3 regions of the Ralstonia sp. 22111 genome follow, and region 3 is predicted to be linked to each of the others. Evidence: predicted binding sites of a transcription regulator. Region 3 holds the regulator's gene; each other region holds the start of a gene.

Region 1 (10,622 bases), on a different contig from region 3:
GGCACTCGGGGTGCGGTAAGTCGACGTTGCTTAACCTGATTGCCGGGCTCACGCGGCCGACCACGGGTGGGTTGATCCTGGCCGAGCGCGAGATTGCCGGGCCGGGGCCGGATCGCGCGGTGGTGTTTCAGAACCACTCGCTGCTGCCGTGGCTCACGTGCTTTGACAACGTGTATCTGGCCGTCGAACGCGTCTTCGGCAAGACCGAGACCAAGGCGCAACTGCGTGAGCGCACACATGCGGCGCTGGCGTTAGTGGGCTTGTCGCATGCCGAGCAGAAGCATCCGCATGAAATTTCTGGCGGGATGAAGCAACGGGTGGGGATTGCGCGGGCGTTGTCCATGGAGCCGAAGGTCTTGCTGATGGATGAGCCGTTTGGGGCGCTGGATGCGCTCACGCGGGCGCATCTGCAGGATGAGCTGCTGAAGATCGTGGCGGCGACCGGCAGCACGGTGGTGATGGTGACCCACGATGTGGATGAGGCGGTGCTGCTGGCGGATCGCATCGTCATGATGACGAATGGGCCGGCTGCGACGATTGGTGAGGTGTTGACGGTGGATTTGCCGCGGCCGCGGGATCGGATGGCGTTGGCGGAGGATGCGACTTATCACGCTTGTCGGACGGCGGTGTTGGATTTTCTGTATCGGAAGCAGAGGCATCCGGTGGCGGAGGCTGCTTGATTTGCTTTGGGGATGGCTTTGTTGTTTTAACTTGGTGGTCCATCCCCTGTTTCATCCCCTGCCGGGGCTGACTCACTTTCTTTGTCTTGCCAAAGAAAGTAAGCAAAGAAAGGCGCGCCCGAGATGGCGACTTCCCCTTGAATTTATGTCGCAGGGAGGGGAAGGGGAAAACTCGCTGCGCTCAGACAGTTCCCCTTCCTTTTTCCTCCCTGCAACAGAAATTCAAGGCGCCATCTAGGGCAAGGTACGGCCACACCATCGAAGTACAACCGCAGTCGCGCTTGCACGGCAAGACTCGAAGCGAAGCCAGCAAAAAACAGCGGTGGAGTGCGAGCGAAGCGAAGCAGCACAGAGCAACAAACGGGACCCCGACAGGACACGCAGACAAACGGTTTGGCCGTTGACGTTCCTGCCCTTGATGGCGCCTTGAATTTTTGTAAGCGGGCGGAAAAAAGGCGGGGAACTGTCTGAGCGCAGCGAGTTTTCCCCGCCTCCGCCCGGTTACACAAATTCAAGGAAGGGGTCGCCATCTTGGGCGCGCCTTTCTTTTGCCTACTTTTCTTTGGCAAGACAAAGAAAAGTAGGTCGTGCCCGGCAGGGTACGAAAAAGGGATGGACCACAACCGCCCGCCCCGGCAGGGGATGAAACAAGGGATGCACCACCAGTCCCAAAAAAGCACCGACCCATGGCGCCAGCACACAACCCACAGCGCTATGATCAACCCCAAGCCAATCACCCGCGCCATGAACAATGCCCGCTCCCCCCATCCTCCCCGACACCGTCACTGAAGACGCCCTCGCAAACGGCCCCTTCCCCGCCGCCCGCTTCATCAAGGAGATCGGCCGCGGCGCAGACGGCGCCCGCGCGCTGGTCAAGCACGATGCCCGCGCGCTCTTCACTGCCATGCTGGAAGGCCGCATCGCCGACGTGCAGCTCGGCGCCATCCTCATGGCCTACCGCATCAAAGGCGAGACCCCGGAAGAACTCGACGGAATGCTGGAAGCCACGCACGCGCACTGCCGGCCGCTTCCGGCACCGGACACGCCCGAGCACGCGCTGCCGGTCGTTATCCCGAGCTACAACGGCGCCCGCCGGCAGCCGAACCTCGTGCCGCTGCTGGCCAAGCTGCTGGCGCGCGAAGGTGTGCCGGTGCTGGTGCATGGCATTCGCCGCTTCGACGGCCGCATCACCACGGCCGCGCTGTTCGAAGCGCTCGGCTGGCCCGTCTGCGAACACATGGACGACGCCCGCGAGCGGTTGGAGAGCGACCGCCTGGCGTTCGTGCCGATCGACGTGCTCTCGCCCGAGCTGGCGTCGCTGCTGGACAAGCGCGAGATCGTCGGCCTACGCAATTCGGCCCATACGGTGGTGAAGATGCTGCAGCCCATCGGCGGGCACGCGCCGCGCGAAGCGCTACGGCTGGTCAGCTACACGCACCCGGAATACCGCGACACGCTCACCGATTACTTCCTGCGCCATCCGGCCAATGTGCTGCTCGCGCGCGGCACCGAAGGCGAGGCGGTGGCCGATGCGCGGCGTGGCAGCGCGGTGGAGTGGCTGCACGATGGGGCGCACGAAACGGTGATCGAAGCGGTGGAAGGATCGAGCGATACGCCGCCTGAATTGCCTGTAGGGACGGACGTGGCAGCTACAGCGCGGTGGATTGAAGCGGTGCTCGACGGCACGCAACCGGTGCCGGAGCCGATCGCCAAGCAGGTCCGCGCGATCGTGCGCTGTGCACGACCGGCGCAGGCTGCCTGATTGATCGATTGGTCTTATTTGGACGGCAGCGGAATCCGCTCCGTCTCGCCCGGCACGTGGGCGAAGGCGTCGGCCTCCCACCGCTGCTTGGCGTCTTCAATGTCGGCCCTGTCGCTGGCGACGAAGTTCCAGTAGATGTGGCGGTGGCCGTCGGTCGGGTCACCGCCCAGCAGCATCACGCGTGACGATGCCTGCGCGGTAAGCGTCACGTCGCCGCCGGGTTCCAGCACGGCAAGGTGGTGCGGGTCGAGCGTCTCGCCGTCGATGGTGACGGCGCCGTCGACGAGATACAGCCCACGGTCTGCATGCTCGGGCGGAATCACCAGCGATGCACCGGCCGCCAGCTCCAGAGCCACATACAGCGTGCGCGAACTCACCTTCACCGGCGACGTCAGCCCGAATGCATCCCCCGCGATGACCACGCCCTGCACGCCCGGGCATTCGAGCTTGGGCAGCGTGTCGGCGGCGTGATGGGCGAAGCTGGCGCCCACCTTTTCCTGATCCTTCGGCAGCGCCACCCAGGTTTGGATGCCATGCACGCGCGCGCCTTTTTCGCGCCCCTCGGGCGAGGAACGCTCGGAGTGGACGATGCCGTTGCCGGCCGTCATCCAGTTCACGTCGCCAGGCGTGATGGTCTGCACGCTGCCGAGGCTGTCGCGGTGGACCATGCTGCCGTCGAACAGATACGTAACGGTGGCCAGCCCGATGTGCGGGTGCGGACGCACGTCGATGCCTTCGCCGGGGGCGAAATCGACGGGGCCCATGTGATCGAAGAAGATGAACGGCCCCACCGTCTGGCGCGCCGCCGATGGCAGCACCCGCTTGACCGAGAAACCGCCCAGGTCGCGCACGTGCGGGCCGATGATGTGCTGAATGGAAGTCATGGCGGGAGGCTCCTCAAGCGCGCTCGGCGAGTTCGGTGTCGACGCTGATCTCCACCTCGGTCATCAGCTTGTGAACGGGGCATTTGCCGGCCACGCGCAGCAGGTCGGCGCGTTGCTCGTCGCTCAGATCGCCGTGCAGGGTCAGCACGGTACGCAGCTTGTAACGGCCCTGGCGCTCCTGGCTGCCGTCGTGCTCGACAGCCACGTCGATCGAGTCGAGCGGGTACTTGCGCTGGCGCGCATACAGCGAGACGGTCAGCGCCTTGCAACTGGCCAAGGCCGCATCGAAGTAGGCGTGCGGATCGGGCGCACTGCCTTCGCCCGCCGGCTTGGGCACGTCGGTGTAAGTCACGCCTTCAGGGAAGGTGACTTTGTGGCGGAAAAGGCCTTCGGTGTCCTTGCTGACGACGATGGTCATGACGGCTCCTGTAACGGTGTCTGCGATGTCCGGGCAGTGTAGCTAACTTGCGTGACGGCACGCGAGGTGACGCGATGTGCCGAGTGCATCGCATTCATTTGCGCATCGATCACTCAACATTGCAGACATGGCAATTCAGCCCACCCTTTTGGGTGGAAACGCTCAAGCGGCGCGGTTTTCCGCCGATCTTCCGGTTAGAAGACATCCGCCCTGAAACCGCCCCGCTCACGCGTCACCTGCATGGTTCCTCGCCGGCCGCTTGTCGCCATTGCCGGCGGCATCGGCTTTCTCCTCGTCCTGATTGGGCTGATCGTGATGGTCGGCTGGCTGCAGCATTGGCCATGGGCGGTGAAGCTCGGCACGGACCGCCTGCTGATCGTGTTTGCCACGGGGATCAACCTGACGCTGCTGGGCGCTGGTCTGGGGGCGCTGCTCGTTGGGGTGGTGCGACCAAACGCCCGCTGGGCAGATCCGACAGCACGCGGGCTGAGCGGCGCGGTGGCGTTGCTGTCCACGCTGCGGCTGGCCGAGATGATCACGGGCCGACCGATCGGACTGGATTTTCCTGGCCTGCACGCCTGGTTCGATCGCCAATGGGTGACCGGGTGGATTGGCGGCATGCACCCCAGCCACGCGCTGGCGATGGCCGCCTCGGCAACCGCACTGAGCCTCGTGCCCACCTTGCGCAAACCGCATCGCGCGCAATGGTTCTGGGGCCTTCTGGGCTTCGCGATGCTGCTTTGCGCTGGCGACCTCCTCGGCCGCGCCATGGCACTTGAGTATCTGTACCCGGCGTGGCTGCGGTGGCGTGCCCCGGACGCGGCTGCTGTCTGCTCGCTGCTGGTGCTCACGGGCACACTGTGCGCCGCAGTAGCCCGGTACCCCGGCCTGTTGCGCCTGCGCTTGTCGCCGGAAGACACCATCGTGTGGATCAGCGGCGGCTGCGTGGTGCTGGCAGGGCTGGCGGCCACAATCACGGCGTTCATCATCCAGGTGGACAGCGCCACGCTGACTTTCGGCACCACACGGGCGCAAGCCCTGTCCAGCTACGCCGAAGAGTTCGACCGACTGCTGGCCATGCGTGCGGAAAGCCCCCGCCTGGTGGCCGCCGCCACGCACATCCAGGAAGTGCTGCGCCATCCGGCAGACAACGCAGCGCGTCTGCGCAGCGAGAGTGCGTTGCAGGCGTATCGCGAGCAAGGCTACTCGTACCTGCAACTGCGCACGCTCGCGGGCGAGGGCATCGTCAGCCTGGGGACGCAGACGCTTGAACCCGAGCTGTCGATTCGGCTGCACGCCGGCCTCGCGCCCGAGCGTGTCACGCTGCAATGGGTACACGGTTTTGCCATGCGTACCGAAACGCCGGTCATGGCAGACGGCACGCAAATCGGCTGGCTGGTCGCCGAGCAACCGCTCGCCCACATGACAGGCCGCTACAACAGCCAACGCGGTACGGGGATGACGGAAACGCTGGCGATGTCGGGCTTTGATGCGCGCGGCCGCGCCATGTCGTTTCCGCAGCGCTTCGACGCCTATGTGTTCGAGCTGCCGCCGCTTACGGTCGACCACCGCCCGCTGCCATCACGCCTGGCGCTGGCGGGCGAGGCCGGCTACGGCCAGTGGCAGGACATCCATGGCATGCCGACGTCGTTCAGCTACACGCCCATCGGCCACACGGGTCTGGCACTGATCAGCAAGATCGCCAGTGCGGAGCTTTACGCCCCGATGCGCGTGCAGTTCGAGCGGCTTGCGGCCTTCATGCTGTGCCTGATGATCGGCAGCGTGCTGGCCATCCGTTTGACGGTGCGGCCGTTTGCCAACCGGCTGGCCGCGTCCGAGCGCGCACTGCGCACCGCCAACGAAAGCCTGGAACGCCGCCGAGCCGCCCTGCGCGCCAGCCGCGAACAACTGCGCCTGGTGGCCGACAACGTGCCCGCGCAGCTCAGCTACGTCGACTCGGACGGCATCGTGCGCTTTGCCAGCCGCACGCTGCTCGAAGCCTTCGGCCGCAGTGAAGACGAGATGCTCGACCGCCACGTGCGCGACATCTACACCCCCGAGGATTACCGCACGCTGCTGCCCTACATGACTGAGGTGCTGGCCGGTTACCCGGTGCAATTCGAGATCCAGTCCATGCGCACCGGCGTGCCCCGCTACCTGAGCGGCCACTACTTTCCCGACTACGATGATCGCGGCACGCTGCGCGGCTATTTCTCGGTACTGCAGGATCTGACGGCCCGCACGAGTGCCGAGCTGGCCCTGGGGCGCAGCGAACGCGCGCTCAAGCTCGTGCTCGACAACGCGCCGCTGCTGGTGTCGCACATCGACCCCGACGGTGTCTTCACCTTCTGCAACGTCACGCATGCGCGCTGGCTGCAGCGCACGCCCGAGGAGGTCTGCGGCCAGACACCGGAACGGGTGTTCACGCCGGGCACGTACGCCTTGCTGGCACCGTATCTGGTGCGCGCCCAGCGCGGAGAATCCGTCCAATTCGAGATCACCGCGCCATGGTACGAAAAGCCCCGCGCCAACGGCCCGCGCAGCCGCACCCGGCATTTTCGCGGCCAGCTCGTGCCCGATGCCGGTGAAGCCCGCGACGGCCGCTGCGGTCTCTACGCCTTCGTGCAGGACGTGACCGAAGCCAAGCGCAGCGAGATGGAGCTGTCGCGCATGGCGCGCTTTGATGCGCTCACGGGCCTGCCAAACCGCTACGAACTCTACGAGCGCCTGCGCGCTGCGCTGGAACGTCGTCAGCGTCTGCCCGCGCCGCTGGGCGTGCTGTATCTGGACGTGGATCACTTCAAGCACATCAACGACACCTACGGCCACGCCGCCGGCGATGCTGTGCTGGTGGAGGTCGCGCACCGCCTGCAACGTGCCGTGCGCCGCACCGACACCGTCGCCCGGCTCGCAGGTGACGAATTCATCATCCTGCTCGACCCGATTGACGCTCCGGATGATGCGCTGCACACGGCGCAGAAGATCGTCGGAGCGATCCGTCCGCCCATCCACCTGCCTGATGGCACGGTGCTGCACGTCACCACGAGCATCGGCGTCGCCTGCCCGGGCCCGGAAATACGCGACCCAGACGCCGCCCTGCGCGAAGCCGATCGAGCACTTTATTGGGCGAAGTCACGCGGCCGCAACACGGCGGCATAGTCGAGAACCGATGCCGCCCGCCTCGGTCTATGAGTGGTATGACGCGCTTTTGTTGCGGCGCAAACATCATACTATTGATGAAGACACCCTGATTTACGGGAACTATTAACCGGACAAGAATGTCTTATTAGCACTCATCCGGTTGGAGTGCTAAGATGCCTCTCCAAACCTCCACTGGATTTCGACAGGAGTCCTGAGTGAACGCAGTCATCCCCGTGAATACCGTTTCCGCAATCGCCACCCAGCCGTCCGGCAACGCCGGCAATGGATGGGCGCTGGCGTTCCCCGGCAACCTGGGCAACATCGACGCCTACATCCAGAGCGTCAACCGTGTGCCGATGCTGTCGGCTGAAGAAGAACAGCGTCTGGCCCGCGAATACCGCGACAACGACAATCTCGATGCCGCCCGCCGCCTGGTGCTCTCGCACCTGCGCCTGGTGGTGTCGATCGCCCGCGGCTATCTCGGCTACGGCCTGCCGCATGCCGACTTGATCCAGGAAGGCAATATCGGCCTGATGAAGGCCGTCAAGCGCTTCGATCCGGATCAGGGTGTGCGCCTCGTCTCGTACGCGATGCACTGGATCAAAGCCGAGATGCACGAGTACATCCTGAAGAACTGGCGCATGGTGAAGGTGGCTACCACCAAGGCCCAGCGCAAGCTGTTCTTCAACCTGCGCAGCCACAAGCAGGATGCGCAAGCGACCTTCACGTCGGATGAGATCGACGCCGTGGCCGCCGAACTGAACGTCAAGGGCGCCGAAGTGCGCGAGATGGAAACGCGCCTCTCGGGCGGCGACATCGCGCTTGAAGGCCAGATGGACGACGGCGAAGAGTCCTTCGCCCCGATCGCCTACCTGGCCGACACGCACAACGAGCCGACCCGCGTGATCGAAGCGCGGAGCAACGACCGCATGCAAAGCGAAGGCATCGAAGCCGCCCTCGCCAAGCTGGACGACCGCAGCCGCCGCATCATCGAAGCCCGTTGGCTGAACGTGAACGACGACGGATCGGGCGGCTCGACGCTGCACGACCTGGCTGACGAGTTTGGTGTGTCGGCAGAACGCATTCGCCAGATCGAATCGGCCGCGATGAAGAAGATGAAGGGTGCCCTGCAGGCCTTCGCCTAAGCTGCCCGCCGCGCCATAAAAAAGCCCGCCAATTGGCGGGCTTTTTCTTTGGGCGCTGGCAGCAGATCAGTCGGCCAGCAGTTGCTTGATGTCATGCGCGATCGGCTCGGGGCCCTGACCGTGCTTGATGAACAGGCGCAGGTTGCCTTTCGGATCAAACATGTAGCTGCCGGCCGTGTGATCCATGGTGTAGTTGTCAGGCGAACTGCCCGGCACCTTGCTGTAGAAGACCTTGAAGTCGGACGCGACCTTCTTCAGCTCGGTCTCGTTGGCCGGACGCAGGCCGATGAAGCGCGGGTCGAACGCGGGCACGTACTTGGCCAGCAGGTCTTGCGTATCGCGCTCGGGGTCGACGGTGACGAACAGCACCTGGACGCGGTCCGCGTCTTTGCCGAGGGTGTCCATCACGGCGCGCAACTCAGCCAACGTGGTCGGGCAGACATCGGGGCAATGCGTGTAGCCGAAGAACATGACGACGACCTTGCCGCGGAAATCTTCGAGCGTGCGGCGCTTGCCGGTGTGGTCGGTCAGCGAGAAATCGGTGCCGAAGCTCTTGGATCCGGTGATGTCGAGATTCTTGAAGGCGGGCTTGTCGCTGCACGCCGTGAGCGCCAGCACGGCAACCGCCAGCATGGCGAACAGCGCGGCGCGGAGGTGTCGGAAAGAGAGCATGGTCATCGTGTTGGAAGCGGACCGGCTAGCGTAGCGCCAACGGCACATGCCTGCTGGCGTCCCTGTGCGTCACAGCGCCGCGCTTTGCGTGAGCGCCGGGCCGAACTTGAAGTAGTGGTCGACCAGCAGCGCGGCAAACAGGATCGATAGATAGATGATCGAGTAGCGGAAAGTCTTCTGCGCCAGCGCGTCGGAATACTTGCGGTACATGCGCCACGCATACGAGAGGAAGCCGAAGCCCAGCACCAGGGCTGTCGCCAGGTAGATGTAGCCGCTCATGCCGTAGACGAACGGCAGGATGGTCGCCGCGATCATGATGAGCGTGTACAGCAGGATGTGCAGCAGCGTGTATTTCTCGCCGTGCGTGATCGGCAGCATCGGCAGGCCCGACTTGGCATAGTCAGCGCGGCGGTACAGCGCGAGCGCCCAGAAGTGCGGCGGCGTCCAGGTAAAGATGATCAGTACCAGGATCCACGCCTCGGCCGGCACGCTGTTGGCGACGGCCGCCCAGCCCAGCGCCGGCGGCATCGCCCCCGAGAGGCCGCCGATCACGATGTTCTGCGGTGTGGCCGGCTTGAGCAGCAGCGTGTAGATGATCGCGTAGCCGATGAAGGTGGCAAAAGTCAGCCACATCGTCAGGTCGTTGGCGAACACGTGCAGCGTCCACATGCCCGCACCGCCGAGCACCACCGAGAACACCAGGATCTGCCGCGTGCCCAACTCACCGCTGGCCGACGGGCGCCAAGCCGTGCGACGCATCATCGCGTCGATCTTGCGTTCGACCAGGCAGTTGATGGCGAAGGCAGCGCCGGCAAACAGCCAGATGCCGACCGCGCCGCCGATCAGCACCGGCCACGGCACCATGCCCGGCGTGGCCAGGAACATGCCGATCACGGCGCAGAACACAGCAAGCTGCGTGACGCGCGGCTTGGTGAGCGCCGCATACTGCGATGCGGTCGTTCGCCAGCCAGGAAGTTGAGTGGAAGTTGTTGGGGTTGCCACGGTATTCATAAAAAACGGTCAGACAGCGTTCAGACGACGGCAGCCGCCACAGGCACCGGCGCCCGCGCTTGCGCGAGCCCGATCAGGTAATGCAGACGCACCATCAGCAACAGCAGCACGGCCGCGCCGCCGTTGTGCGCCACGGCGGCCAGCAGCGGCCACCCCAGCACGATGTTTGAGAGACCGGTCGCCAATTGCACGGCCAGCACGACCAGCAGCACCGTTGCCACACGGCCAATGCCGCCAATGCGACGTGCGCGGAGGCCAAGCCACGCCAGATAGCTCAGCACGACGACTGCAAACACGCGGTGCGTCCAATGGATGGCGACCAGCGCATCGTGCGAGATGAAATCGCCGCCGGCAGTCTTGCCGAGCTGGCGCCAGAACGTGAAGCCGTGCGCAAAGTCCATCGGCGGAACCCACTGGCCGTTGCACAGCGGAAAATCGGTACAGGCCAGCACAGCGTAGTTCGTGCTGACCCAGCCGCCCAGCGCAATCTGCACAACGAGCAGCACCAGCCCGATGGCCGCTGCCGTGCGCAACGAAGCGCCACGCTCATCCACCACCCGGGGTGCATCGTTCTTGCAGCCGAGCCAGATCAGCGCGGCCAGCAGCGACATGCCCAGCAGCAAGTGCGTCACCACGATGGCAGGCTGCAGCTTGAGCGTGACCGTCCAGGCGCCAAAGGCGCCCTGCACGCATACCAACGCCAGCACGGCCGTCGCATACCACGGAGATTGCTTCAGCTCCTTGCGCTTGACCCACGCGAGCACCACCAGCGTGATGATCAGAACGCCCAACGCAAGCGCGAAGTAGCGATGCGTCATCTCGATCCACGCCTTCATCCACGTGACCGGGCCGCTCGGCATGGCGGCCTGCGCGGCATGGATGTCGTCACGTGCATGGAACGGGTTGGAC
Region 2 (10,622 bases), on a different contig from region 3:
GGAACGAGGTGATCGACCCGCTGCCGCCCGCATAGAAGCGCAGGAACGCCATCATGTCGATTACCGGGTTGAACGTGTAGCCCGAGATCGTGACGGTGACGGTATTGATGGCAGGGTTGGTCCCTTGTGCGATGTTGGACGTGCAGCTCGTGTTGGACGCATCGCAAATGGAAACCATGCTGGACGTCAGCCCTGGTGCGAGGGGCGCTTGCGTGCTGCCGACAGTCGGCGTGCCGTAGACCGCCAGATTGGTTGCCGTCGTATAGGAGGTCGCGTTGCCGGCGGCCTGCGTGCTCAGGTAACGGGTGGCGTCTCGCGTGGCCTTTGCCAGGGTGTTGTAGGTGTAGATCGCCCGGCCGAACTCCGTTATCCCAAAGGTGATGGCCAGCAGCAGGCTGAGCATGATGGCCAGTTCGACCAGCGCCACACCATGTTGTCGTTGTCGTGTCTTCATGGTTCGCTCCTACTGCACCAATGCTGGAACCAAGGGGCCCTTGCTGCCGCCAGCCAGACCACTGGGTGAACACGGGCTGCTGGCGGACCCTGCGTTGCCGAGGAACTCGAACTGCGGCGTATTGTGGACACCGTCAATGGGCTGCAACATCAGCATGCAGGCGTAGTCGATGATCTTTGACGCGGATGAGATGACGGGCACCAGGACGACACGCCGGTTCGCCCCATAGGTGGCAAGATCTCCGCTGCTTCCGCTTGTCGCAAGACTTTTGTAGCCGCCCTTGACGTTGAGCCCGGTGATCTTGTCGCCGCCGGTGACACTCGTCCCGGTATCGTCGTAGTTGGCATAGGCAAGCCGTTTGTTCTTGAAATTTGCAGCGCTCGTGTCCGAGCCCGATGCTGGTGTGCCGCTGTAGGCGTTCTGCGGCACTGCGTTCGTCCAGTTGGTCGATGTATAGGAGTAGCCCGTGAAATCCGGCTGCAGTTGCGATGCATTCGACTTGTTCTTGTAGATGCCAAAGCGTGCATTCCAGTTGTCGTCAACTGACACCTTCGCACCCGGTGTACCAAGCTGGTCACCGATCTTGGAATTGCAGTAGCCCTGATCCATTTCGGTTTTCGTCTCGTTGGCATTGGTGGAGCCGTCGAGGTTGTACCAACCCATCTCCCCAGGCGTGGGGGAGCCACCGGCATACAGCATGCTGACCCACTCACCGATCTGGAAGCCATAGTTGGGGGCGGTCCCAACGGCTTTCGGGACCAGGGCCACGGGAATGGGGCACGTGCTCTGCGCATGTACACGCGTGGCCACCGCCAGTGCGGCAACAGCATTGCTGGTGGCGCCGCCAACGAACTTGATCAGACGCGCGGTGATCCCGCTCTTGGTATGCGTGCATTTGACGTAGCTCGACGAACTCGACGCCACGCCGGCTGCGCTGTAGGTCCCGTTCAGTGCCGTGCTGAATGTGACATCCGCATTCGCCAACGACGCCGACGATGCTTGATAGACGACGCGGTTGGCGTTGCCCGCTGTCAGCCCCGCATTCGTTGCCCGGGTCAGCGCATCTGATGCACCGTCCAGTTCCTGCGCTGCCGACAAGGCGCAGCTATCCACCGCTGACTGAAGCTCCGTCTTGGCCACGAACAGGCCGCTCAGGTCGATGACCAGGCCTGCCATTCCCAGCAACACGGCAAGGATCAGGCCAACCATCGGGAGCACCGCCCCGCGTTCTCTCTGTTTGGTATGCGTGCGCATATGCCTTCGCCTCCGCCGGTGTGAATGGCTATCGGGCGTTGTATCGACTACCTGCCGCGGCTCGCCGGTCGCTTGCAGATCTCCCCGTCCCTTATCGTCAGTTGTAGCCGCCACGGACGCAGTCCGAAACTGGCCGTAGGTATGATTCAGCGATGAAACGCGAAGCCGCTTGGTGGCTTGCATAGCGGGCGGTTTGTGCAGGCAGCCCATGTTGCCCTCCGCTAGCGGAACGTCCAGAACCGATGCAATAAAAAGGTGAGCGGCGGCACCACCGACAGAATGGCCGCAAGCCCGGCCCAGTAGCTCAGGCCCAACGTCTGCGCCAGCCACGAGATCGCAAGCGTCAGCGCCAAGCCGAGCAGTGAGACGGCGTAGAAGCGCAGGAAATTGGCGCGCCCCGGCTTGGCCGAGAAGCTCCACAGCGCGTTGAGCAGGTACGAGCAGACGTTGGCGCAGACGAACGCTACGCCGTTGGCCGTCACCTGGGAGGCAGAAAAGCCGTTGATGAGCGTGGTGGCGATGGCAACGTGCATGCCGGTGGCCGCAACACCCGAGACCCCGAAGCGCAGCACTCGGATCACCATCATGCGGTCCGGCAGCCGCTGCGCAAGCGTTGGCGGCAGCAGACCTGCCAATGCGTTCATGACGCCCGTTTCAGCGTGTCGCATGATGTCCCCCGTCCCTCTGTCACCATTCTTGGTGGCACGAGGCAGGGGGGAAATCGATCAAACGGATGACGAAGCCGTCAGGAATTGGACGAGCTTGATGAGCGGAGTGCGTGACGCCTCAGTCCGCGTCGCCGCTGTCACTGCCGCCGTGCGTGCGGTCAAAGCGGCGCAGCGTGTCGATGCGCTCGCGCGTGAGCGGGTGCGATGAGAAGAACGCCGAAGCATCGTCGTCGCTGGCGGCTTCGGGTTTCTTGGTGGCATCGGCTTTGCGCGTTCCGCCATGCGTGTCTTCCAGCGCCTGCAGCACATCAGCAAACGCACCGACGGACAAGCCGTTCTCCTGCAGCAGCAGCGCGGCATAGCGGTCGGCGTCGCGCTCGTAGTCACGCGAATAGCGCAGCGTCAGCAGCGCCGCCGGCACACCCGACAGAATCGTCGAGACATCGCCGAACAACAGCGCCGCCGTTGCGCCAATGGCCGACGACTGAATCACCTGTCGCAGTCCATGGCGATATTCCACGTGGCCCGCCTCGTGCGCCAGCACACCCGTCAGACCATCGCCCTCACCCACCAGCTTCACCAGCGCATCGGTCACGACAATGTCCCCGCCGGGTAGCGCAAAGGCATTGGCGCCGATGTCGGCATCCCGAAAAACGATGTGATACGTGTGCGTGGCCTGCGGCGGCCTCTGCAGCGCCGCAAAGCGTGCGCGGATGCGGTCCTGCTGCGCGACGGGCAGCTTGCTTGGCCGGAGCCAGCGTTCATCCATGGCTTTGAGCGTGCTGCGCCCGAGCTGTGCTTCGGCGCGCTGCGGCACCATGTTGGCCACCACCTTGGCACCCCATGGCAAGCCGTAGCGATACCCCAGTGCCAGCACCACCACCATGGCCAGCAGCGCGCCCAGCGCCAGCTTCCAGCTGTTCTGCGCCAGCACGACCCACCCCTCCCGATAGCCGGTGCGATGCAGCAGCGCGTTCAACGACGTCTGCTCCGCGGGATCGGTGATCTCGCAAAACGCGCCGTCTTCGAACGTAATCAGGCGCGGTGCATGCTTGACGCGTTCCGACACCCGCAGCGTAGACAGCGGTGCACGGCGCAGTGGCATGCCCTCGGGGTCGAACAACACCGCCTCGCCCGCCTCGACAGCAAGGCGCACCGGTTGCGCGCGCGAGGTACGGCCGTCGAAGTAGGTCGCGAGAATCACAGCGGGTGCCTTTGCCTTGCAGCGCGGTTACAGCGCGATATCGATGTCGTACCAGTCCACGGTGGCGTCGCCCAGGGCGCTCACCTTGGTGGTCTCGCCAGCCACGAAGGTGTCGAGTGATCCCGATGCAAGCATCGTCACGGATTCGAGCTTGTAGCGTGCAGTACGCACCCGTGCAAACGGCGTGAACAGGCCGACGGTGATCACGATCATCACCGCGTTCGACACGAAGATCCAGAACAGCTTGCCAGCACCGACTTGGCTCTGAAAGCGGTGCGCGCCCAGCGTCGTGTTGCTCCACACCAGGTTCTGCAGGCGCGACAGGACGTACGGCGTCAGGAACAGCATCGCCGCGTACATGAACAAGCCGATGACGATGAAGCCGAAGATCTGGCCGATGCCCGGCGCACGATGGAACGACACCCCCAGCAACAGCGACAGCACACCAGCCACCACAACGGCCAGCACTGCCAAGCCGAATGTGCGCAGATACACACCGTAGAAGTTGCCCGGCGTGGCCGAGAAATTAAACGGCGCGGTACCGAAACGCGTGTTCTTGTGCTGATAGCGCTTGAAGCGCTGATGCGCCAGCGGCGCCAACAGGTAGAGCGAGAACACGCTCAGGATCGGCCACACCAGGAACACCATGTAGCCCTCGGCATCCTTGCCCGTAAAGGCGAAGCGCAGCCCACGGTAGCTGGAGTTGGCCATGCGAAAGCGCAGCGACCGTACGAGCAGCCACGGGAACGCAGCGGCCATCAACGCAAGCAGTACCAGCCCCACCGCAGCTGACGAATGGCCGAGCAAGTTGAACGCAAGCGCCAACACGAAAATGATCGCGCGGCCCTTGAGAATGGCAATCGGGCTGCCGTGATAATCGAAGCTCGATCCAGCCAGTTGGGTGTTGCGATAGAAATACTGCAGCGTGCGCACCTTTGCCCATGCCGAGTAGACGCCCAGCGTGACGATGGTCAGCAGCAGGTTGACGATCCAGATACGGAAGTATTCCGAGCCGCTGCCGATAAAGCGCAGTCGCAAGGGTTGCGGCGCTGCTGGAGCGGGGGCGCTGCCCAGGATGGACTCGCGTGCGATGTCGTTCATCTGTTTTTCCCTTCCCTGATTTGTTGTCGTGCCCCGCTTCAGGACGCGTATCGATATTCAACGACGCTGAGGCTCGCGGGTGGGCCGATTGTAGCCAAGCCCACTGCGTTGCAGCGTTAACGTCGTCTTAACAAAGCAGGCAACAAAAAACCCCGCGGGCTCGCACCCACGGGGTTTTTTTGTTTGGAACAGCCATCCCGGAGGATGGCCGGGCCAGGGCCGGTGCGGCAAATTACATCATGCCGTCCATGCCGCCCATGCCACCCATGCCGCCCGGCATTGCCGGAGCTGCATCGTCCTTCGGCAGTTCTGCCACGGCGCAATCCGTGGTCAGCATCAGCGAAGCAACCGAAGCGGCGTTCTGCAGCGCGGTGCGGGTCACCTTGGTCGGGTCCAGCACGCCCATTTCCACCAGGTCACCGTACTCGCCGGTGGCGGCGTTGTAGCCGTAGTTGCCCTTGCCTTCGATCACCTTCGACACCACAACCGAAGCCTCGTCGCCAGCGTTGGTGACGATCTGGCGCAGCGGCTCTTCCATGGCGCGCAGCACGATCTTGATGCCGGCGTCTTGATCAGGGTTGGAACCCTTCAGACCGGAGATCAGTGCACGGGCGCGCAGCAGTGCAACACCGCCGCCAGCCACGATGCCTTCTTCCACGGCAGCGCGCGTTGCGTGCAGCGCATCTTCCACGCGGGCCTTCTTTTCCTTCATTTCGACTTCAGTGGCAGCGCCAACCTTGATCACGGCAACACCGCCGGCCAGCTTGGCCACGCGCTCTTGCAGCTTCTCACGGTCGTAGTCCGAAGTCGCTTCTTCGATCTGGGCACGCACTTGCTTCACGCGGGCTTCGATGTTGCGGGCGTCGCCTGCGCCATCGATGATCGTGGTGTTTTCCTTGCCGATTTCAACGCGCTTGGCTTGGCCCAGGTCGTTCAGGGTCGCCTTTTCCAGCGTCAGGCCGACTTCTTCAGCGATGACTTGGCCGCCCGTCAGGATGGCGATGTCTTCCAGCATGGCCTTGCGGCGGTCGCCGAAGCCCGGAGCCTTGACGGCGGCGGTCTTCAGGATGCCACGGATGTTGTTCACCACCAGCGTTGCCAGGGCTTCGCCTTCGACGTCTTCAGCGATGATCAGCAGCGGACGGCCAGCCTTGGCCACTTGCTCCAGCACCGGCAGCAGGTCGCGGATGTTGCTGATCTTCTTGTCGAACAGCAGCACGAACGGGTTGTCCAGCTGGACAACTTGCTTTTCCGGGTTGTTGATGAAGTACGGCGACAGGTAGCCGCGGTCGAACTGCATGCCTTCCACGACGTCCAGCTCGTCGGCCAGCGACTTGCCGTCTTCCACGGTGATCACGCCTTCCTTGCCGACCTTGTCCATGGCTTCAGCGATGCGCTGGCCGATGGATTCATCGCTGTTGGCCGAGATGGCGCCAACTTGAGCGATTTCCTTGCTGGTGGTGGTCGGCTTGCTGATCTTCTTCAGCTCTTCGACGGCGGCCGTCACAGCCTTGTCGATGCCGCGCTTCAGGTCCATCGGGTTCATGCCGGCGGCAACGTACTTCATGCCTTCGCGCACGATCGACTGGGCCAGCACCGTTGCGGTGGTGGTGCCGTCACCGGCGTTGTCGCTGGTCTTGGAAGCGACTTCCTTGACCATTTGCGCGCCCATGTTCTGCAGCTTGTCCTTCAGCTCGATTTCCTTGGCGACCGACACACCGTCCTTGGTCACGGTCGGGCCACCGAAGCTGCGCTCCAGCACCACGTTACGGCCCTTCGGGCCCAGGGTCACCTTGACTGCGTTGGCGAGAATGTTCACGCCTTCGACCATCTTGGCACGTGCGGCGTCGCCGAACACTACGTCTTTAGCTGCCATCTTGAGAATCTCCGAAATCTTTGGATGTTGCCCGCGCGCTCAGTCAGCGGCGCCGGCAATGAGGATTGGGTTACAGGTAAGCGATGCGACAGAGCGCGTGCTTACTTTTGCACCACGGCCATGATGTCTTCTTCGCGCATGACCAGGACTTCCTGACCATCCACCTTGACGCCCTGGCCGGCGTACTTGCCGAACAGCACGCGGTCGCCGACCTTCACGTCCAGCGCGATCGCATTGCCCTTGTCGTCTTTCTTGCCCGGGCCGACGGCCAGCACTTCGCCTTGATCCGGCTTTTCAGCGGCGGCGTCAGGAATGACGATGCCCGAAGCGGTCTTGGTTTCGTTGTCCAGGCGCTTCACGATCACGCGGTCGTGCAAAGGACGCAGGTTCATACACAACTCCTCAATGCAAAGTGAGTGTTTATTCACAAAACGCGCCGCAGAACGCGGCGCATCGGGAAAGCATCGGGGACCGGAGGCGTTGTTAGCACTCCTGCCCGGCGAGTGCTAATTATAGGGACGGGGTATTACGATTTCAAGAACGGGCGCTGAAATTCATGTCGAGATGTCGATGTCGAGATTCACTCAACTCTGAACTTTGTTCACTCAACTCTGAACTCCCTCTGGCTTGCGTCTGACACCGCCTCAAAAAATTCCTTTTTCTTCAATGACTTATGCGCGATCGGCTGAGCAACGGGGCAGATGCACAAGTGCTCTGAGACGGCGACGCATGCGAAGTGAAGCAGTCTTTGACGCTCATTAACATGCTGTACGGATCACAAAAATGATCATCCTAGACCGCGGGTGTCGAAAAAAAAGACTGTCACCAGCCCTTGGGAACATAAGGAAGCGTTGACATGACTATCCTCAGCGGGCACTACTTGCCCCCTGCGAGGTGGGCAAAAGCGGGGAGGCGGTGCTAGGCCAGACCCTTACACCTGTGAAATGAAAAACAAGCTCTTGGCCATAGTTGCCGCCCCGCCGACGCTCCTATCCGTCGTGCACGTGCTGCGTCGCGGCACCCTCGTGCCCTGAACCACGTTGGGCTGACGCCGCATTTTCTGGACATCTTCTCCGTAGCGCCCGTGCTCTTGGCACTCACACTCAGCTTGAGCGCTGGTGGCTCTGGACGGCCGTCTTAGTAGCTGCGGCTAACGTGCTACTGATTGTCTGGGCAATCGAGACAAATGCCCTTGTCGAATACGAAGAATGCATCCGCCGCGGAATGCCAGAACGGTAGCCGACCTTGCAGACGCAAATACGTACTAGCCGGAAGCGAACTGCGTCGGCAATCTCCACTAGTACCTTGCGGGAACACGCTTGAAGAAGTCAGTCAGAACCAACTTGGTCACAGGTGATCCTTCTTCCAACAAGCGCTGTAGCTTTTCAATTGAGTGCACAGAAATTTGAACACCCCCCATCGACCGAAGGCTATCCGCGGCGGCCACGACGACACTATCGTTGTCGGATGCCAGAAGTTCGACGAGAAGCCCGGTCGCTGCCGGATGCGTCGCCAGATCCAACACTTCGGCGCACCGAAGTTGCCATGCAACTGGCCTCTGCGCACAGCTCCTCGTCAGTTCGACCCAGGCTTCCTTGTCGAACTTGAACAACATCTCCCCGGCGATACCGATACCTTCGTCAGACCAATAGTCCATCGGAAAGTCGTGGGACAGGTAATCGTCGAAATCAGAAAACATGGCCATCCTCATGGAGGCTTCGTGGGCTTCAATGATCACACCTTTGCTTCCGGCATCTGAACAGTCAATCTGCGCTAGCAACAGACTTCCGCGACGCTACTCAAGGGGAGCCTCCCCCGAAACGGGCATCCTTAGGCACTAAATTCTCGTATTTGCCCATCAAACGGTTGGATTCCCCATCCAACAAATCCTCCACCATCGCGGAATAAGGCTGGTCAGGCTCCGCATACTGGTATAGAGACAAGAACTCTTGAAACGCCTCGTCCTGCTGTTCTGTGGCGAACGGCTCAGGCATGAGTACCGCCTTGTCGAGCATCTTTTCGATGAATACGACGCGCGCCCGTATCTCCAACAACCGTGACGTGCGCAATTCCACTAGGCCCTGGCGGTTAAGTCCGAATATGCGGTAGGTGTGCCAACCATAAGGATCAAGAGAGTCGCCGTTCATGCGTGGCCCTACCAAGCTTAGGTTCCGCTCCTGCAGCCACATCAAGTGTTCGCTCGGATTCCTTCGTGTGGGATCAATGAGAGCAGCGTCCTCCGCGTCGTGATCATCTGACTCGTCAACCGCGTACCTCATACCCAAGATTGGAAACGCATCTCCCTTACCGAGGTTGAAGCGACCGTTCGCCTCGTCAGTCAATGGGTCATAGGCTAACTGTTGTGCTTCTTGGTACCTGCGACGATTGCAGTCGATGCAAGATGCGAGAAGGTTGTCCCAACGAGCAGCGAGCCACCAGTAACCGGGATGTTCAGGGCACTCCGCAACTCGCCCTTTGGGCCTGAAATGCTCAATATCCGTGGGTTGCACCGCTTTGATGCTCGACTCGCAGTACGCACACTTTCCATGAAACAGCTTGTTTAATGCATCTGCGACATCCTGCTGCCTGTACGCCCGAAAAGTGAACTTTTCCCCAGGATTGTCACTAAAGTGCTTAGTAGCTCGGGCGTGCTCATGCGCAGCAAGACATGTTGGGCCTTCCAGCGAGAGGGGCACTGGTACCGCAGCACGATCGACTCGTCTCATGACCGGCGGCCTTCTCGGATCGTGCGAAGGCGATCAAGGACACTATTGACTGCAGCTTCTCTTACTTGGCTTCGGTCGATCGGAGGTGAAAATGCTGCTTCTTCAATGAATCTTCTAAGCGCTTCGTTTGCGATTTGATCAATGGGAGTATCGCCAATCAATCGGAATGACCGAAGTGCTTCCTGATCGATATTGGTGGTTGCGGCGCGCGCGTCAGTGGGTAGAGCTAGCCGCACAAGAGCACTCTCGATATCTGGATCAGCCGTACTCGATAGGCCAAAGTAGTCTGACGTCAACAATTGCTCCGCACGAAGACCGCGAACGTCTGGCAATCCAGTCAAGACTTGAATTTGCTGCTCACTATCTCTAATCAAGACCTGCACCTCCCCATCACGCATGCCCCTCAAGCAAAGCGGATCGTGTGTCGTGGCGATGAACTGAACGTTCGGCATTGCCCGTCGAAGTGCTGACATGACGCGCAACTTCCACCGTGGGTGAAGATGAGTCTCGACCTCATCGATTAGGACGATTCCACGCGCGTTCTCAAGGTCGCCCCATTCCTCTAGCATCCCGCGCATGACATCAAGCACCATTGCCATGAGGGAACGGTAACCGTCGCTAAGTTTTTCGAGCGGTGAATCACGGCCATGCGCGCGTACAAACAGGCGCCCCTCTTCATCTCTTTCTATTCTGTCTTCTTCTTGAAGAACGAGAACTTCACGCATCGCACGTGCTAGTGCGTTGAAGTCGTCACTGCCGAGACTTTGAATCCAACGACCCGGGTGCTGCAGTTTGGCGAATGGGTCAAATAGTGATTTCAGGGAGGAAGCTTGTTGCCGCCGGACAAGCTCCTTCCCAAAGAAACGCCTAGATCCAAACGAGAACAAGATTGTAGCGGGCTGATCTTCACCAATGAAGCGCTTCGCAAGCGGGTCAATTGAAAACCGGACAGGCTCACCGGTGTCGAACTCGATGGTGACTTCCGGCGCTACCGTGTCGTCGAGCTGCCAACCCGAGTCCTCGCGCGGCAAGAAATCCTCTGCTGCCGTGCCCATGCGAGCCCGCATTTTCTCGCCCATCAGGGCTAACGCAATTGCCTGTAGCGTAGTACTCTTCCCCGTCGAATTCTCGCCGAGCAGCATCATGCAAGGTGCTCCGGTATCGCTAGGTTGGGCCGGGGGAATATCGAGATCGAGTAGGGGCACTCCCTTGAAGTTTCGAATACTGACGCGACGAATCTGGGAAGTTCGTGGTTTGTGAGCATAACGAAGCTCTCCCCAAGAGACGTCATCGGGTACAGCCACTTCGTAATACAGCGATAGTCCTGAAACTGATAATT
Region 3 (10,622 bases):
CGCAGGACTTGGCAGCCTCGTCGGTCAGGCGGGCGTGCTGCGACGGATCGCGTTGCGCAGCACGCCATTGCTCGACCGTCCAGCCAACCGGCAGGTAGCCGTTGACCAGATCATGTGCCGAGGTCTGGTCGGTCACCAGATCCGGCTTCAGGCCGCCGGCGCGGGCACGCTTGACCAGCTCCGGCAGGATTTCCGCCGCATTGCCGAGCAGCCCAATGGACACAGCCTCGCCGCGCTCGCAATGGTGGCGAATCAGGTTGAATGCGTCGTCGATGTCCTTGGCCTGCTTGTCGAGGTAACGCGTACGCAGGCGGAAATCGATACTCGATTGCTGGCATTCGATGTTCAGCGACACGGCGCCGGCCAGCGTGGCGGCTAGCGGCTGTGCGCCTCCCATACCGCCCAGGCCGGCAGTGAGAATCCAGCGGCCGGCTAGGTTGCCGCTCGTCCCCTCGGGGGACCGCCCTTGTGCCAGCAAGGGCGAGGGGCTGTTCGAATAATGCTGGCGGCCCGCCTCGGCAAACGTTTCGTAGGTGCCCTGGACGATGCCCTGGCTGCCGATGTAGATCCAGCTGCCGGCAGTCATCTGGCCGTACATGAACAGGCCCTTGCGATCCAGCTCGTTGAAGTGTTCCCAGTTCGCCCACTTGGGCACGAGGTTGGAGTTGGCGATCAAGACGCGCGGCGCATCCGGATGGGTCTTGAACACGCCCACCGGCTTGCCCGATTGCACGAGCAGCGATTCGTCGTCGTTCAGCTCGCGCAGCGTTTCCAGGATCTTGTCGAAGCAGGCCCAGTCGCGCGCGGCGCGGCCGATGCCGCCATACACGACGAGGTGCTTGGGGTTCTCGGCCACGTCCGGGTCGAGGTTGTTCTGCAGCATCCGGTAGGCCGCTTCGGTCAGCCAGCTCTTGCAATGCAGCTCGGTGCCGCGAGGGGCGCGGATTTCGCGCGAGGCGTCGTAGCGCGGGTCGTTGGTCAGGTGGGCAGCGTTGGTCGGGGCGTTCATATGAGGTCTCCTGCGAACTCCTTTGTCATGGAGCGCATCTTATGTTGTATATACAACTTAGGCAAGAAAACTTTACAAGCTAAGAGCAAACCCTGATGATGACCGCCATCCGCACATCACATCGGCCGCCCAAACCGCACCGCAAGCCACGTCCATGTCACACGACCCGTCCGCCAGCACGCCCGCCTTCCAGCGCATCAAGGAAGACATCCTCATGCGCATCCGCAGCGGCGAGTGGCAAGAAGGCGAAATGATCCCGGGGGAGACCACGCTCGCGCAGACGTTTGGCGTGTCGCGCATGACGGTCAATCGCGCGCTGCGCGAGCTGACCGCCGAGCAGATCCTCACGCGCGTGCAGGGGTTGGGGACGTTCGTCGCGCAGCAGAAGTACCAGGCGACGCTCGTAGCGATCCGCAACATCGCCGAGGAAATTGCCGCACGCGGCCACCGGCACCGTGCCGAACTGCACAAGCTGGAGCGCGCCCGCGCGAACGAAGCGATGGCCGCGTCATTCGGCGTACCGGTGGGGCAAGCCCTGTTCCACTCGCTGATCGTGCACTTCGAGAATGACCTGCCGATCCAGGTGGAAGACCGCTGGGTGAATGCCGGGCTGGCCCCTGACTATATGCAGCAGGATTTCACGCAGACCACGCCAAACGCCTACCTGATGCGTGCCGCCCCGTTGCAGGGCGTGGATTACGGCATCGAGGCGCGCCTGCCCACCCGCGAGATCGCCGAAATGCTGCACATGGATGTGCGCGAACCGTGTCTGATGCTACGGCGCAAGACGCTATCCCAGGGCCAGGTCGCCTCCGTGGCAACCATGTGGCACCCGGGCGGGCGGTATCAGTTCACGGGCAGTTTCTAAGCGCGTCGTTGCGCTACATCATGACCTTGCCCCGGGGCGCGGACGAGAATGCTCGAAAAGATGCGCGGCGGCTGATGCCAGTCCGCCCAGTTCGCTACCTCACTCCACACCCGGCCCAGGAGAGCACTGTCATGAGCGGCATGCCCGAATTCAAAAGCGTGGTCAAAGATGTGTCTGCGCACATGCGCAGCTTGCGCGAATCGCAGCCGGAGTTGATGACGGCATTCAGCCAACTGGCGGCAGCCGGCACAAAAGACGGCGCACTGAGCAAGAAGACGCGGGAACTGGTGGCGCTGGGAATAGCCATTTCCAGCCGCTGCGACGACTGCATCGGCTTCCATGTCCAGGCGCTGGTCAAACTCGGCACTACCCGTGCCGAACTGGAAGAGGTGTTGGGAACAGCCGTCTACATGGGAGGCGGCCCTTCGATGATGTACGCCACGCATGCGCTGGCGGCGTTCGAGCAGTTTTCAGCCTGAGACATTGGCGGGCAACCCGGCCCGCCACAGGCGGCGTTGTTTCAATACTGGCTGAGGGTGCTGGATAGCAGCTTGGCGGTGATATCCACGATCGGGATCACGCGCTCATACGCCATGCGCATCGGCCCGATCACGCCCAGCGTGCCGACAATCTTGCCGTCCACCTCGTACGGCGCGGTGATGACGGCCATGTCTTCGTGCGGCACAAGGCTGCTTTCGCCGCCGATGAAGATCTGCACGCCCTCGGCACGGCTCGATACGTCCAGCAGTTGCAGCAGGCCAGTCTTCTGTTCGAACACGGCAAAGAGCCGGCGCAGCTTGTCCATGGATGAAGACAAATCTTCCACATCCAGCAGCTTGCGTTCGCCCGAAATGACGACCGGTTCCTCTTCCGACGCGGCACTGCTGCCCGCTTCCACGGCAGCCTGCATCAGCGCGGTCATGTCGGCCTGCAGTGCAGACAGCTCGCCGCGCAGGCTTTCGCGCACCGCATCGAACGTCTGGCCGCCGTAGTGTGCATTGATGTAGTTGGCCGCTTCCACCAGTTGCGACGGGCTGTACGGCGTATCGGTATGGATGATGCGGTTCTGCACGTCGCCTTCGGGCGTGACGACGATCAGCAGGATGCGGGATTCCGACAGCCGCAGGAATTCGATCTGCCGGAACGCATGCGTGCGGCGCGGCGTCATCACGATGCCGGCAAACTGCGAGAGGTTGGACAAGGTCTGCGCCGCCGCCGCAATCACCCGCTGCGACGATTCCGACCCATGCGACGCCAGCTGCGTGCGCACCTGCTCGGCAATCGCACCCACCATCTGCTGCGCCATGCGGTCTTGCGTGCTCAGCACATCCAGCGGGCTGGCCGTCAGCATCGTATCGACGAAGAGGCGATAGCCGCGCGGCGTCGGCACGCGCCCGGCGGAGGTGTGGGGGCTCGCGATGAAGCCCATCTCCTCGAGGTCGGACATCACATTGCGGATGGTGGCCGGCGACAGATCGAGCCCCGAATACTTCGACAAGGTGCGCGAGCCCACGGGCTGGCCCTCGGCGATATACCGTTCGATCAAGGTCTTGAGGAGGATAGTGGCGCGCTTGTCCATGATTCTTCAATTTTACGCAAAATCGGCGCCCGTCTACGGGTGATGTCGGCGTTTCTCCACGAAACACGCGCTGACGTGGCGACGGTCATATCGATATGGTGTAATGCGCGCATGTCGATTCCCTCGTCCGCCGTGGCCCCGCAAGCTCCCGCCTCCTCGTCCGTTTCGCCTTTCAAGACCGTTGCGCTGGTCGGCCGGTATTCGGCTGCCAACATTGCCGGCCCTCTCATGGAACTGGCGTCGTGCATTGCCGCGCGCGGGCATGACATTGTCTTCGAGCGCGAAACGGCGCTCAACATCGGCGTTCAGGACTACCCTGCCCTGCCGCCCGAAGAGATGGCGCGCCACGCCGACGTGGCCGTCGTGCTCGGCGGTGACGGCACGCTGCTCGGCATCGGGCGCCACCTGGCCGGTGCCAGCGTCCCCGTGATCGGCGTCAACCACGGGCGGCTCGGCTTCATGACCGACATTCCGTTCGACGACGTACACACCGTGCTGCCCGACATGTTGTCGGGCCGCTACGAGGCCGAAACCCGCACGCTGCTGCAGGCTCAGGTCGTGCGCGACGACGAGGTCATCTTCTCCGCCCTCGCCTTCAACGACGTGGTAGTCAACCGCTCGGGCACCTCGGGCATGGTGGAGCTTGCCGTGTCGGTCGACGGCTTCTTCATGTACAACCAGCGTTCGGACGGCTTGATCGTCTCCACGCCCACGGGCTCGACGGCGTATGCGTTGTCTGCCGGCGGGCCGATCCTGCATCCTGCGCTCTCGGGTCTGGTGCTGGTGCCCATCGCACCGCACTCGCTGTCGAACCGGCCGATTGTCATTCCGCAAGACGCCGAGGTGGTCATCCAGGTCACCAGCGGGCGCGATGCCAGCGTCAACTTCGACATGCAGTCGCTCACGTCACTGCTGCCCGGTGACCGCATCGTGGTGCGCCGCTCGGAGCGCACGGTGCGGCTGCTGCACCCGGTCGGCTACAACTACTACGCCACGCTGCGCAAGAAGCTGCACTGGCACGAGTATCCGACCGAAGACAACCGGCTCTAAGAACCTGCCCATGATCCTACTGCGCGGCCCGATCTTGAACTTGCAATGCTCGCCGTACGCATGTACGGCTGCGCTTCTCGCTTCAACCTCGAGCCGCTCGCTACGAATCATGGGCAGGTACTAAAACTCCTCGCTCACCGCTTCCATGCTGCGCAGCCTCACCATCCGCGATTTCGTCATCGTTCACGCGCTGGATCTCGATCTGGCCGACGGTTTTACCGTGTTTACGGGCGAGACCGGCGCGGGCAAATCCATCCTGATCGATGCACTTGCACTCACGCTGGGTGAGCGCGCCGATGCGGCTGTCGTGCGCGAAGGCGCGCCGCGTGCCGACATCACCGCCGAGTTCGACGTGCATCCGCATGTGGCCGCATGGCTGGAGGCACATGAACTGCACGACGACGAGGGCGTGATCCTGCTGCGTCGCACAGTCGATGCTGCCGGCCGCAGCAAAGCCTTCATCAACGGCGCGGCCGTCACGCTGGCGCAGCTGCGCGAGGTGGGCGAACAACTGGTCGACATCCACGGTCAGCACGCGCATCAACTGCTGCTGAAGGCGGATGCGCAGCGCAGCCTCCTCGACGCCCATGCGGGCCTGGAAGGCGCCGTGCGCGTGGTCGGAGAACGTTACCGGGAGTGGCATGCCGTGGTGCGGGCACGCGAAGCCGCCGAGCAGCAGTCGCGCGAAGTCCAGCTCGAGCGCGAGCGCATCGAATGGCAGGTCAACGAATTGCAGAAGCTTGGCCCGCAACCTGGCGAGTGGGAAGAGGTCCAGGCCGAGCACCACCGCCTGTCGCACGCAGCCAGCCTGATCGAAGGCACGCGCGCGGCGCTGGATGGGTTGTCCGAGTCCGAAGGTGCGGTGCTCACGCAACTGGGAGCGACGCTCCATACGCTGCGTGAACTGGCCGAGATCGACCCCGCGCTTACCGACGTGCTGGCTGCACTTGAGCCGGCCGAGGTGCAGATCCAGGAGGCCGTGCACACGCTCGCCCGCTATGCCGATCGCGCCGAGCTGGACCCGGACCGCCTGGCCGAAGTTGACGCACGCATGCAGGCACTGCACACCATGGCACGCAAATACCGCGTCGCCCCCGAAACGCTGCCCGCTGAACTGGCTGAACGGCAGGCGCAACTGGCCGCGCTGCAAGCGGCATCCGACCTGGATGCGCTGCAGGCCCAGGAAGCGCAAACCCAAGCCGCCTATATGACGGTCGCGCAATCGCTGTCGCGCGACCGCGCCAAGGCCGCGCGCGAGTTGGCCGACGCGGTGACCGGGGCCATGCAAGGCCTGTCGATGGCCGGCGGCCGCTTCGACATCGCGCTGCACGCGCTGGAACATGGCGGGGCAGCGGGGCTGGAGCAAGTCGAATTCCTCGTCGCGGGGCATGCGGGCGTGTCACCACGGCCGTTGGCGAAGGTCGCCTCGGGCGGCGAGCTGGCGCGTATCAGCCTGGCCATCTCGGTGATTGCCAGCGAGGCAAGCCCGACGCCCACGCTGATCTTCGACGAAGTAGATTCCGGCATCGGCGGTGCGGTGGCAGAAGTCGTGGGACGACGCCTGCGCGAACTCGGCATGCGCCGCCAAGTGCTGTGCGTCACGCACCTGCCGCAAGTGGCCGCGCTCGCCAATCACCATATTCAAGTCGCCAAGCAGACGGTCGCCGGCAGCACGCGGTCCGACCTCGTGGTGCTGGACGCCACGGGCCGCGTGGACGAGATCGCCCGCATGCTGGGCGGCGCGTCGCTCACCGACACCACGCGGCGCCACGCAGACGAGATGCTCGCCGCGGGCCGTGCGCAATCGGCACCTGAATCCGCGGCGCGGAAATCCCGCCGCGTGGCACAGTGATCGCCTATACCGGAACCATTACTGCCAGGGTTGGCACGAAGGTTCCGGCTGAACACGCTACAAACATCCTCTACCGAATCCAAGGAGAACTTCATGGCCCGCATGGCCCGCACGATCCAACCGGCTGCCCGCCCTCGATCCCTGCTGTCGACCGCCAAGCCTGCGCTGGCCGCGGCTCTCGGCCTGTGCCTGCTGGCCGCGTGCAAGTCCGTGCCGGCCATTGATCCGGGCAAACCGCCTGCCATGGACCCCGCCTCGGCCAACACCCAGCCTCCTGCTTCCGTGTCGGCTGCACATAGTCTGGGCGACATCATCATCGGCCTGAGCACGCCGACCACCTCGTCCGCCACCGTGCAAGGCGTGCTGGATGCTGCCGGTGCACGCGCAACGCCGCGCCTGGCCTTTGCGGTGGTGCGTCCGATGTCGGGTGGATTCTGGGTGGTGCGCGCCAGCTCGGGCGATGCAGCGGCCACGCTGGATGGCGCAGTGACAGCTTTGCGCAGCACGCCCGGCATCGCTTCGGCCGACCCGGATCGCATCATGAAGATTCAACGCTGAACCACCGCGACACCACTCCACACTGTGAATGATCGGGCGCCGCCTGGCGTCCGGTTCCGGCTCCACACTCCCTCGCCAGGCCCGCATTCTGCTTCAGCAGCAACGCACCAGCCGGCCTTTTTCCCCTCGCAAACGTGATCGGCCATCGCCGCCACACCAAGCGGACAAGTCGCGTGCTACCTTTGGTTTTGTGTAACGGTATGTCAACGATCACATCCTGACGACGTTTCTCATTACAACGAGACCCCCACGGAGCACCCGCTGATGACCCCCTCCCTCTTCCGGTTGAAGTCTTGGCTCCGCGCGGGCGCCGGCCTGGCCTGTCTTGCCTGGGTGATGGGCAGCCAGGTCGCCACGGCTGCCGCGCCGCTGCCGCAATACACCGGTGACCTGATCATCAAATGGCGCGACGACACGAGTGGCACGCGCAAGACGCTCTCCGCCAGCGAGGCGAACAACCGCTTGCTGTCGGTAGCGCAAGCAGCGGGCAGCACGCTGCAGGTCAAGCGCACGCTGGGCACCAATGCGCAGCTCATGCACACCGGCCTGACCGATGCGGCCAGCATCCAGGCCACCGTCGACAAGATCGCGCAGGACGCCCGCGTGGCCTATGTCGTGCCTGATCGCATCCTGCGGCCCAACACCATTCCGAACGATCCGCTGTTCGCCACGCAGAACAACCTGGCCGCACCGGCGCTGGTACCGGGCGGCATCAACGCAGCCGCGGCGTGGAGCATCACGCAGGGCTCCACGGGCATCGTGGTGGCGGTGGTCGATACCGGCTACACCGATCATCCCGACCTGTCAGCCAAGATCCTGCCGGGCTACAACTTCATCTCGGACCCGGCCCGCGCGGGTAACACCTTCGGCCGGGGAACGGACGCGCATGACCTGGGCGATGGCGTAACGAGCACGGATGTCGCAAACATTTCGGGCTGCACCAGCAGCGATATCGCCAATAGCAGCTGGCACGGTACCGAGGTCAGCAGCGTGCTCGCCGCCCAGACAAACAACACCCTCGATATCGCAGGGGTCGGCTGGAATACGCCGATCGTGCCGGTACGCGTGTCGGGCAAATGCGGCGCGCTGCTTTCCGACACGGTGGACGGCATGCTGTGGGCGGGCGGCATCAACGTGTCCGGCGTGCCGACCAACGCCAACCCGGCGCGCGTGGTGAACGTGAGCCTGGGCAGCACGACGCAGTGCTCTGCGGCAGAACAGGACGCGGTGAACCAGTTGGCCGCACGCGGCGCCATCGTGGTGGCGGCCGCCGGCAATGAAGCCGCGCAGACCGTTGATGCGCCGGCCAATTGCACAGGCGCCATCGCCGTCACCGCGCACGTCGACAGCGGCGAGAACGCCAGCTACGCAAACGTGGGGCCCCAGGTGGCGTTGTCCGCGCCGGGCGGTGGCTGCGGCAACTCGAAGGTCGTTACTAGTACAACTCCGGCCACTTGTGCGGAACCCGTTTCCGTCATCCAGGCCGACTCGAACGACGGTACGCAGAGCGTCGGCAACCCCACGGTCAAGTCGGTGGCAGGTACGAGCTTCTCGACACCGGAAACAGCCGGCACCATCGCGTTGATGCTGAGCGTGCAGCCACAGTTGTCGAACGCGCAGGTATTGGCGGGCCTGAAGCAGACCGCACGCCCGCACCCGAGCGGCACGTTTTGCGCCGTGAACACCGGCATCTGCGGCGCGGGGCTGCTGGATACCGCAGGTGCTGTCAGTTATGCCCAGAACACGGCGCCTGCCGGCGCGGGTAGTGGGACGACGGGGTCGGGCGGATCGACCGGGAGTTCCAGCAGCGGTGGTGGAGGCGGTGGGACCATCCCGCTGGCCGGTGCAGCGCTGCTGTTGGTGGCCGGCATGTACGGCGGTCGCCGTCGCCCGAAGGCGCATTAAGCGCACGCGGCCTCCCACAAGGCGCCTCGCTTTTCGCGTGCAACGCTGCGCGGTACGCGGCTCTTGGCTGGTTACGCCGATTGACCGTACCGCACCCGCGATTTGAGCCAGATATAAAAATTACTAAACAACGCAGTTAGCCTGTTTAAGCGAGGAAACGCGCAATTCTTGTGATAATTGCGCCTCCGTTTCCCAAAATAACAGGTTAATTACATGAAATTGATTGCCCAGGGGGGCATTGTCCGCGCACTCGTCGCGCTTGGACTGGTCTCGTATCACGCTGTCCCGGCTTTGGCCGTAGGTCAACCAGCAAACGTTGGCGCCCAAATGCAATGGGTGTCGCAGTTGATCGTCAAGGAAAAGAGCGGTGGAAGCAGCACATCCCAGCTGCAGTCCTCCGAGACGGCAATGCACGTAAGCGTTGCGACGGTGCAACGCTGGTCGGCCGCTGCACAGTTGCCGATGACGTACAAGCGCGCAATGTCGGGCGGCGCTCATGTGGTCACGTTGCCGCAAACCATGTCGGTAGCAGACGCACAGGCCGTGGCCCAGCGCATGGAAGCCAGCGGCCAATTTGAGTATGTGTCTCCAGACCGGATCTGGCACGCGGCGTCCACGCCGTCCGATCCGCTGTTCCAATACCAATGGAACCTGCTACCCACGACCGGCACCGCCAACAACGTTGTAACGGTCAGTAACATTGCGCCCGCCAATGGCGCGACAACGGTGGGCGGCGCCAACGTGACCACCGCCTGGGACACGACCAAAGGGTCGAGCAACGTCAGCGTTGCTGTGCTGGATACTGGCATTCTCGCCGGCCACCCCGACTTGTCTGGGGCGCACATCAACCAGGGTTACGACTTCATCACCAACCCCGTTGTGAGTAACAAAGGTGGCGCCGGCCGCAGCAGCGACCCGACAGATCCGGGCGACTGGGTCACCAGCTCGGATATCACCACCTATCCGACTATCTGCGGCGGCCTGACGCCTTCCAACAGTTCCTGGCACGGCACCTTTGTGACCGGCCAACTCGTCGCGCAACAAAACAGCATAGGCGTCGCCGGCATCGCCCCGGGCGTCAGCCTGTTGATGGCACGCGTGCTGGGCAAATGCGGCGGTTCAAGCTCTGACATCATTGATGCACTGACGTGGGCCACGGGCGGCACCGTCACCGGCGTCACCACCGTTAATACGGCGCCTGCCAAGGTCGTCAACATGAGCCTGGGCGGCGTCGGCAGTTGCGATACCCCTACGCAAAACGCCATCTCGGCCGCGCGTGCCCGCGGGGCTGCCATCGTGGTGGCAACCGGCAATGAGGGCAACACGACGACCATTGGTACTCCCGCCAACTGCACGGGGACCATTGCCGTCACGGCGCATACCTTCGAGGGCGACAGGGCCAGTTACGCGAACGTCGGCACCGGCACGACGCTGAGTGCGCCTGGCGGTGGCAACGGTTCGATGGTCAGCGGTCTGGGGGCACTGGTTGCATCGGTGACGAACATGGGCACGACCACAGCCACCACAGACGGTTACACCGCTGAAGGCGGCACTTCGATGGCGACTCCGCACGTCGCAGGCGTCGCGGCGCTGATGCTGTCGGTCAACAGCTCGCTGACGCCTGATCAGATTGCCACCGTCCTCCAGCAGTCGGCTCGACCGTTCCCGGCGGGCACATACTGCGCAACGCATACGGGCGTCTGCGGCGCCGGCATGCTGGATGCGGGTGCCGCCGTTGCGCTGGCGAAGGGCAATCCGACTGTGCACGCATCGACGTCGGCAAGCACAGTGGTCGCAAACA

The links. Region 3 encodes HrcA, which represses chaperone genes, less so after heat shock. Its sites were predicted from a motif close to TTAGCACTCNNNNNNNNNGAGTGCTAA; they were not measured.
Region 1: a site for HrcA is predicted at 7,031-7,057, ahead of rpoH (RNA polymerase sigma factor RpoH). Genes of this name have one in related genera too.
Region 2: a site for HrcA is predicted at 7,041-7,067, ahead of groES (co-chaperone GroES). Genes of this name have one in related genera too.

Annotation. Positions count from the first base shown of each region.
Region 1 covers NZ_JBQEPR010000001.1:581,323-591,944, reverse strand. The annotation lists gene ACTJK4_RS02795 (ABC transporter ATP-binding protein) at 1-680, shown strand, start outside; gene ybiB (DNA-binding protein YbiB) at 1,432-2,442, shown strand; gene ACTJK4_RS02785 (pirin family protein) at 2,457-3,326, opposite strand; gene ACTJK4_RS02780 (OsmC family protein) at 3,340-3,744, opposite strand; gene ACTJK4_RS02775 (diguanylate cyclase domain-containing protein) at 3,985-6,903, shown strand; gene rpoH (RNA polymerase sigma factor RpoH) at 7,137-8,030, shown strand; gene ACTJK4_RS02765 (SCO family protein) at 8,097-8,702, opposite strand; gene cyoE (heme o synthase) at 8,772-9,713, opposite strand; gene ACTJK4_RS02755 (COX15/CtaA family protein) at 9,734-10,622, opposite strand, start outside.
Region 2 covers NZ_JBQEPR010000001.1:914,630-925,251, reverse strand. The annotation lists gene ACTJK4_RS04330 (TadE/TadG family type IV pilus assembly protein) at 1-454, opposite strand, end outside; gene ACTJK4_RS04325 (pilus assembly protein TadG-related protein) at 464-1,918, opposite strand; gene ACTJK4_RS04320 (GtrA family protein) at 1,930-2,376, opposite strand; gene ACTJK4_RS04315 (M48 family metallopeptidase) at 2,495-3,580, opposite strand; gene ACTJK4_RS04310 (YjgN family protein) at 3,608-4,681, opposite strand; gene groL (chaperonin GroEL) at 4,914-6,557, opposite strand; gene groES (co-chaperone GroES) at 6,659-6,949, opposite strand; gene ACTJK4_RS04295 (hypothetical protein) at 7,855-8,295, opposite strand; gene ACTJK4_RS04290 (hypothetical protein) at 8,357-8,704, opposite strand; gene ACTJK4_RS04285 (AAA family ATPase) at 9,280-10,622, opposite strand, start outside.
Region 3 covers NZ_JBQEPR010000002.1:93,991-104,612, reverse strand. The annotation lists gene hutU (urocanate hydratase) at 1-1,009, opposite strand, end outside; gene hutC (histidine utilization repressor) at 1,164-1,877, shown strand; gene ACTJK4_RS06690 (carboxymuconolactone decarboxylase family protein) at 2,009-2,356, shown strand; gene hrcA (heat-inducible transcriptional repressor HrcA) at 2,398-3,456, opposite strand; gene ACTJK4_RS06680 (NAD kinase) at 3,568-4,506, shown strand; gene recN (DNA repair protein RecN) at 4,652-6,358, shown strand; gene ACTJK4_RS06670 (hypothetical protein) at 6,452-6,916, shown strand; gene ACTJK4_RS06665 (S8 family peptidase) at 7,181-8,821, shown strand; gene ACTJK4_RS06660 (S8 family serine peptidase) at 9,035-10,622, shown strand, end outside.